DNA from 2 places in the Allobosea sp. NPDC055332 genome. Region 1 is predicted to be linked to the other one. Evidence: predicted binding sites of a transcription regulator. Region 1 holds the regulator's gene; the other holds the start of a gene.

Region 1 (3,949 bases):
CCAATTAGACTCACCGGCCGGCCGTCTGCAGCGATTGGCTGGGGAAAAGCCGAATTAGGATTCGGCGACTCTTGTGGCTGAGTCAGGCCATCTTGTATGGTCTTTCTCGTCAGATACGACATCTCGTGCGGCGTCTCCAGTATCGTCAGTTCCGGGCGTAACGGCTTCCGTTTAGCGACGGGCGCTGCCGGTATCGGATTCCGCCATGATCTCTCCCTATGCCGCGCCGGCTTGCTGGCGGGGCATAACGAAGACAGGTGCAATTCCATGACCGAAGCCGGAGCCTGGACCGACGAACGCGTCGAACTGCTCAAGAAGCTCTGGAATGACGGCCTGAGCGCGAGCCAGATCGCCGCCGAGCTCGGCAATGTCACGCGCAATGCCGTTATCGGCAAGGTGCATCGCCTTGGCCTCTCCGGCCGGGCCAAGAGCCCGGGGTCGGCCACGCCACGCCCGCGCAAGCCCGCTGCCCGTCCGCCGAGCCACCCGGCCGGTCATCACAGCAATGGCGGCGCCGGGCTGACCCGTGGCAACACGGCGCTCGCCCCGCAATTTTCGCCCGAGATCGAAGCCGAGGCGCAGGTCGCGCGCGCGCCAGCCCCATCCGAGGACGTGGTCGTGCCGTTCTCCGAGCGGGTCACCATCATGGAGCTGCGCGAATACATGTGCCGCTGGCCGATGGGCGACCCGACCTCGCCGGAGTTCCGCTTCTGCGGCGGCCGCAGCGCGACCGGCCTGCCCTATTGCGCCTATCACGCCCGTATCGCCTACCAGCCGGCGGCCGACCGCCGCCGCGACCGCAAGGCCATCCGCGCGTAACGACGCCTCTCGATAAAAAGGTTACAGAAGCCGGCCTTTGGGCCGGCTTTTTTGTCGTCGGACAGGCTTGATGCATGAGGCATCCATGGACACCGCCGCCGCTCACCCGATCGAGTATGCATGTGCCCTGCCGATCAAGGAGGGGCTGCTCCTGCTGGGACTGAGATCGCCACATCGCCGGAACCGGCCGTCCTGCTGGGACACGGTCGGCGGTCACGTCGAGCCGGGCGAGACCGCCGAGGCGGCCCTAGTCCGCGAACTCCAAGAGGAAATCGGCATCACACCGACGGGTTTCCGCCACTTCGAGACCATCGAGACGACCGAGACGGACGGCATCACACCCGCGCTCTGGCACCTGTTCACGGTGAGCCAGTGGACCGGCCGTGCGCCTGAGATCACCAATGACGAGCACAGCGAAATCCGCTGGTTCTGCTTCGATGAGGCCCAATCGCTGACACCGCTGGCATCGGAGGCCTATCGTCCGGCGTTCGCCCGGCTGGCCGAGGCCTTCGGGCCAGGCTGGTAATCGGACAGGCGCGCATGACGACATTCGCGATCTATCTCGGCGCGGCGCTGGCGGAGATCGCCGGCTGCTTCGCCTTCTGGGCCTGGCTGAAGCTGGACAAACCGGTCTGGTGGCTGCTGCCGGGCCTGATCCTGCTCGCGATCTTCGCCTGGCTGCTGACCCTGGTCGACAGCCCCGCCGCCGGGCGCGCTTTCGCCGCCTATGGCGGCGTCTACATCGTGGCGTCGCTGGCCTGGATGACGCTGGTCGAGAAGGTCCCGCCGGACCGCTACGATCTGGCTGGCGCAGCGCTCTGCCTCGCCGGCGCAGCGATCATCGTCGCCGCACCGCGCTGACGAAAACCGTCAGCCGCGCGCAAAAGTCTCGTCGAAGGCATAGCCGGCGCCACGCACGGTGCGCAGCGGATCCTTGGAATTGGCCGGGGTGATCGCCTTGCGCAGCCGCCCGACATGGACGTCGACGGTGCGCTCGTCGATGTAGACGTCGCGCCCCCAGACGGCGTCCAGCAGTTGCGCCCGCGAATAGACCCGGCCCGGCGCCTGCATCAGGAATTCGAGCAGGCGGAACTCGGTCGGGCCGAGATGCAATTCGGCGCCGGCGCGGCGGACGCGCCGCGTCGTGCGGTCGAGTTCGAGATCGCCGGCGGCGAGCAGGCCGGCGACATGGCCGGGCTTGGCGCGGCGCAGCAGCGCCTGGATGCGGGCGATCAGCTCGGGCAGCGAGAACGGCTTGACGACATAATCGTCGGCACCGGTGGCGAGGCCGCGCACACGTTCGGTCTCCTCGCCGCGGGCGGTCAGCATGATGATCGGCACGCGCTCTGTGTCACGGCGCGTGCGCAGGCGCCGGCAGAGCTCGATGCCGGAAAGGCCGGGCAACATCCAGTCGAGCAGGACGAGATCCGGCGTATGGTCGCGCAGATGCAATTCGGCGTCATCTCCGCGCGCCACGCTATCGACCTCGAAGCCCTCGGCCTCGAGATTGTAGCGCAGGAGCAGGGTGAGCGGCTCCTCGTCCTCGACGATCAGGATGCGTGCGGGCATGTCAGCGTCCGTTCAAGCGCCCGCCGGTTCAGCCATTGGCTGCCGGCAGGTCGACGAGGATGTTGGTGGTGTCGAGCTTCGGCCGGCTTTCATCCATGGACTGGCCGGTGACGAGGTAATGGATGGTCTCGGCGATATTGGTGGTGTGGTCGCCGATGCGCTCGACATTCTTGGCGCAGAACAGCAAGTGCGTGCAGAAGGTGATGTTACGCGGATCTTCCATCATATAGGTCAGAAGCTCGCGGAACAGCGAGGTGTAGAGCGCGTCGATCTCGTCGTCGCGGCGCCAGACTTCCATCGCCTTCTGCTCGTTGCTGGCGGCATAGGCGTCGAGCACGTCCTTGAGCTGGGCCTGGACCAGGCGGCTCATATGCTCGAGGCCGACGACAGCGCGATGCGGCGGCGAGAACTGTCCGGAGATCGCGACGGCGCGCTTGGCGATGTTCTTGGCGAGGTCGCCGACGCGCTCGATGTCGGCGGCGATGCGGATCGCCGAGATCAGCTCGCGCAGATCGTTCGCCAGCGGCTGACGCCGGGCGATGGTCAGGACGGCCTTCTCCTCGACCTCGCGCTGGAGGTTGTCGAGACGCTGGTCGGCACTGATGATCTTCTGGGCAAGCGCGGTGTCACGGCGGACCAGCGCGACGGTGGAGTCGCCGAGCATGCGCTCGGACATGCCGCCCATCTCGGCGAGGCTGCGGCGCAGGCCTTCGAGATCGGCGTCGTAGGAGCGGACGATATGGTCGGACATCGGGGCGTATCCTTTGGAGCTGGCCGACGCTGAGGACTCAGCCGAAGCGGCCGGTGACGTAGTCCTGCGTCTGCTTCTTGTGCGGGTTCATGAAGATGGTGTTGGTCGCGTCGAACTCGATGACCTCACCGAGATACATGAAGGCGGTGTACTGCGAGATGCGCGCCGCCTGCTGCATGTTGTGGGTGACGATGACGATGGTGAAGTCGCTCTTCAGCTGCTCGAGCAGGTCCTCGATCTTGCCGGTCGAGATCGGGTCGAGCGCCGAGGTCGGCTCGTCGAACAGGATGACCTCGGGCTTCTGGGCGATGGTGCGGGCGATGCAGAGGCGCTGCTGCTGGCCGCCGGAGAGGCCCATGCCGGAACTCTTCAGCTTGTCCTTGACCTCGTCCCAGAGCGCGGCGCGGCGCAGCGCGCCCTCGACGCGGTCGTCGAGCTCCGACTTCGGCGGCTTCTCGTAGAGGCGGATGCCGAAGGCGACATTGTCGTAGATCGACATCGGGAAGGGCGTCGGCTTCTGGAAGACCATGCCGATGCGCGAGCGCAGCTCGTTCACGTCGACATTGTTGGAGATGATGTTGCGGCCGTCGAGCAGGATCTCGCCGGTCGCCTTCTGCTCGGGATAGAGCGAGTAGATCCGGTTGAAGATGCGCAGCAGGGTCGACTTGCCGCAGCCGGACGGGCCGATCAGCGCGGTGACGTGCCGGTCGCGGAAATCGAGGTTGATGTTCTTCAGCGCCTTGTGCTCGCCGTAGTAGAAATCGAGGTTCTTGACGGCGATGCGGACCGGCGCTTCGGCGTCCAGCGTCT
Region 2 (3,949 bases), on a different contig from region 1:
CGATGCACTATCTCAAGCGCGTCAAGATCCCCGAACAGGCGGCGAAGTATCCCGGCCAGCTCTCGGGCGGCCAGCAGCAGCGCGTCGCCATCGCCCGCTCGCTGTGCATGAGCCCGAAGATCATGCTGTTCGACGAGCCGACCTCGGCGCTCGATCCGGAAATGGTCAAGGAGGTGCTCGACACCATGGTCTCGCTCGCCGACGAGGGCATGACTATGCTCTGCGTCACCCACGAGATGGGTTTTGCCCGCCAGGTCGCCGACCGCGTCATCTTCATGGACGCCGGCCAGATCGTCGAGATGAACGAGCCCAACGAGTTCTTCAAGAACCCGCAGCACGAGCGCACAAAGCTCTTCCTCTCCCAGATCCTGCACTGAGCGGGACTATCCGCTTCCTTCCGCGACGGCGCCCTTGCGGGCGCCGTTTGCGTTGGTGACATGATCTTGGAGGCGTTGCCGGCAGGGAACCTTTGCCGGCCCGCATCGTTGCTTTCCCCAACAATGGAGGAAAAGCCGATGAAACTGCTTGCTTCGACCCTTGCCGCGGGCCTGCTGCTCGCCGGTAGCGGCGCCTTCGCACAGTCCGTGGATCTCGGGCCGGGCGGCGTCAGGATCGACACACGCACGCCGCACCAACGCGCGATGGATCGCGAGGATCGCTGGCGCGAGCGTGATCGCTGGGAGCGCCGCCGCGCCTATCGCGCCGAGCGCGACTGCCGCACCGAGACGCGGATTCGCGAGACCCCGCGCGGGGAAATCCGTCGCACGGTCCGTGTCTGCGACTAAGCGTAAGTTGAGTTCAGTCTAGTCGTGTCTACGAGGCCGCCGCACCCAGTCGGTGCGGCGGTCTTGTTTCGTCGGGCGGTTACTTGGCGTTGCGCGCCTTCACGGCCTGGTCCGGGAAATCCGAAAACAGCCCGTCGATGCCGAGCGCCAGATAGGCCTTGTATTCGGCCTGCGGATCGCCCTTGAAATCGGAAGCGAGGCGCTTGGGCTCGCTGCGGAAGGTCCAGGTGTGGACGAACAGGCCGACGGCGTGGGCGTTCTTCACAACGTCGGTCGGCGGCAGCAGCACGCGGTCACGCTCGTCGATCGTGCCGTCGCCATTGAGGTCGCGCGGCTTGCCATCGTCGCCGAACACCTGCTTGGCCGGCATCAGATAGGGCTTCCAGGGGCCGACGCCATCGGCATAGGTCTTGACCTCCTTCAGGCCCTCGGCGGTGACGAGATCCTTGAAGGTCCGCTTGTCGCCGGTGACGACGAAGTCATAGGGCTTGTCGAACGGGGCGGCGAGCACGATGCCGCCATCCTTGTCGACATCGTCGGCGTCGACGAGCTGGATCAGGCGCAGCTGTGTCTTGCCGCGCAGATATTTGAGGTTGGCGGTCTCGAAGCTCTGGATGATCACCGGCGAGGTCTTCTCGGTCCAGCCGGCGGCTTTCAGCTGATCGAGCAGCTTGTCCTCGATCGCAAGACCCAGGGCCGAGTGATAGGTCGAGTGCTTGATCTCGGGATAGATGCCGATTGTGCGGCCGGTGCGGGCGCTCTCGGTCTTGGCGAGATCGATGACCTGCTGCAGCGTCGGGATCTCGTATTTGCCATTATGCGACTGGTCGCGGTCGGCGAAGGCCTGCTTGGCCCGCAGCGTCTTGAGCTCTGCGAGCGTGAAATCGGAGGCGAACCAGTCGTTGGTGTCGACGCCGTCGACCTTGCGGGTCGTCTTGCGCGCGGCGAATTCCGGCCGGGTCGCGACATCGGTGGTACCCGACATGATCGGCTCGTGGCGGACCACGAGATGGCCGTCCTTGGTGGCGACCAGATCCGGCTCGATGAAGTCGGCACCCTGCTCGATCGCGAGCTTGTAACCTTCGAGCGTGTGCTCAGGGAGATAGCCGCTGGCGCCACGATGGCCGGCGATCAGGGCCGGCTTGCCGTCGAGGGTGGGGGCGGGGCTCTGCGCCAGGGCCGGCGCGGCCAGCACGAGGGCAAAGGTCGCCAGCATCGTCGCCGGCTGGAACAGGGGCTTCATTTCGTCCGATCCTCGTGTCCTGTGAAAGGTCGCGAAACTGCTCGGTCGATATGACAGGCCGGTGAAGGCCCGTTTGCCTCTTCGCAGTGCCGGAAGATCGTCCCTGCCGGTACCGCGAAGGTGCGCTTTAAAGGCTCCAGCCACTCGCTTGCCATTGGCGACGAGCGACCGGAGCGGGAGGCTCAGCGGCGGCCTTCCAGCGTGGTCTTGGCGTCGAGGCGCTTGGACGGCGGCGGCGTGGTGTCGACCGGCTGGGTCGCGCAGGCCGCGAGCGACAGGCAGAACAGGCCGGCGAGCGCGAGGCGGGAGAAGGCGGTCATTTCGGAAATCCCCAGGCGGTTGGCGTTGCGGAAGGAGTTGTATCGTCTTGCGCCCTGTGGGACGAGGGCGTCAAGGGTCCTGTCGCGCTTCGGAATCGTTCCAGTTCGCGCCGGCCCGCGTGATCGAGACAGGAACTGCCGGACATGACCCCAGCCGCCCGCCTTAGCGCCGCCATCGAGGTCCTCACGGACCTGATCGAGCGTCGGCGCCCGGCGGCCGATGCACTGAAGGACTGGGGATTGTCGCGCCGCTTTGCCGGCTCCAAGGACCGCGCCGCCATCGCCTCTCTGGTCTATGACGCGCTCCGCCGCCGTGCCTCCTCGGCGCACGCGCTTGGTGAGGAGACGCCACGGGCGCTGGTGCTGGGCATGCTGGTGAGCCAGCGCGGCATGGGCGTCGAGGAGATTTCGGAGCTCTTCAACGGGCAGAATCACGCGCCGGCGCCGCTGACCGAGTTCGAAGTCGCCGGGCTCGCCGCCTATGACCTCAACGCCGCGCCGGGCTGGGCGCGCGCCGATGTCCCCGACTGGCTCTGGCCGTCCTTCATGGCCGGTTTCGGCGACGATGCGGTCGCGGAAGGACAGGCCCTGGCGGGCCGGGCGCCGGCCGATATCCGCACCAACCGCCTGAAGACCGACCGCGACAAGCTGCGTGCGGCGCTGGCCCATCTTCAGCCTGAGCCGGGCGCCTGGTCGCCCGATGCCTTGCGCTTCCTGCCCGGACCCGATGGCCGTGGCCCGTCGCTGCAGAGCGAGCCGGGCTTCTTTAACGGCGAGTTCGAGATCCAGGACGAAGGCTCTCAGCTCGTCACCCTGCTCGCCGGCGCGCAGCCGGGCATGACCGTCGTCGATCTCTGCGCCGGCGCCGGCGGCAAGACACTGGCCCTGGCCGCGGTCCTCGACGGCAAGGGACGCATCTTCGCCACCGATCTCGACAGCCGTCGGCTGGCGCCGCTGCACGATCGGCTCACCCGCTCGGGCGCCGCCAATGTCGAGGTGCGCGTGCCCAAGAGCCGCGGCCATGATGCGCTCGCCGATCTCGCCGGCACGATCGACCTGGTGCTGGTCGATGCGCCTTGCACTGGCTCCGGCACCTGGCGGCGTAATCCCGATGCGAAATGGCGGGTGCGCACCGGCGCACTGGCGGAGCGCGTCAAGGAACAGGCGCAGGTGCTCGACCGTGCCGCCAGCCTGGTGAAGCCGGGTGGGCGGATCGCCTACATCACCTGCTCGATGTTGCCTGAGGAGAACGACGGCGCGGTCGAAACCTTCCTGGCACGGCATGCCGGCTTCGGGCCGGTGGCGACGCGGTCCCTGCTCGATACCGGCGAGGTCGATTTCGGCCTGCTCAGCCGCTTCGCCACGCGTTTTGGCCTGCAGCTCTCGCCGCGCCGCACCGGGACGGATGGGTTCTATCTGAGCTGCCTTTCGGCGCCGGCCTGATCGTCTCGGCAGCCCGCGGCTGGTATCAGCCTTGTCCCTAAGGGCGCGATTTGTGCGTCTTGCGAGAGCTCGGCCGCGCCGACATCTCCTCGGCATCCTCATCGGAAAAGGTGCCGACCATGACGCAGACCATCGACGAGACCCTGGTTTCCATCGCA

Evidence for each region. The regulator PhoB, encoded in region 1, activates phosphate uptake and scavenging genes when phosphate is short. The targets are predictions, from matches to a motif close to TGTCATNNANCTGTCAT.
Region 2: the regulator PhoB is predicted to act here: its motif matches at 2,079-2,095, upstream of ACWIGM_RS17220 (glycerophosphodiester phosphodiesterase).

What each region holds. Positions count from the first base shown of each region.
Region 1 covers NZ_JBSHMO010000005.1:294,365-298,313, reverse strand. The annotation lists gene ACWIGM_RS26915 (GcrA family cell cycle regulator) at 268-819, shown strand; gene ACWIGM_RS26910 (NUDIX hydrolase) at 905-1,345, shown strand; gene ACWIGM_RS26905 (YnfA family protein) at 1,360-1,680, shown strand; gene phoB (phosphate regulon transcriptional regulator PhoB) at 1,690-2,388, opposite strand; gene phoU (phosphate signaling complex protein PhoU) at 2,417-3,139, opposite strand; gene pstB (phosphate ABC transporter ATP-binding protein PstB) at 3,177-3,949, opposite strand, start outside.
Region 2 covers NZ_JBSHMO010000003.1:174,537-178,485, forward strand. The annotation lists gene ACWIGM_RS17210 (amino acid ABC transporter ATP-binding protein) at 1-377, shown strand, start outside; gene ACWIGM_RS17215 (hypothetical protein) at 516-785, shown strand; gene ACWIGM_RS17220 (glycerophosphodiester phosphodiesterase) at 865-2,028, opposite strand; gene ACWIGM_RS17225 (hypothetical protein) at 2,211-2,348, opposite strand; gene ACWIGM_RS17230 (RsmB/NOP family class I SAM-dependent RNA methyltransferase) at 2,493-3,791, shown strand; gene ACWIGM_RS17235 (putative quinol monooxygenase) at 3,911-3,949, shown strand, end outside.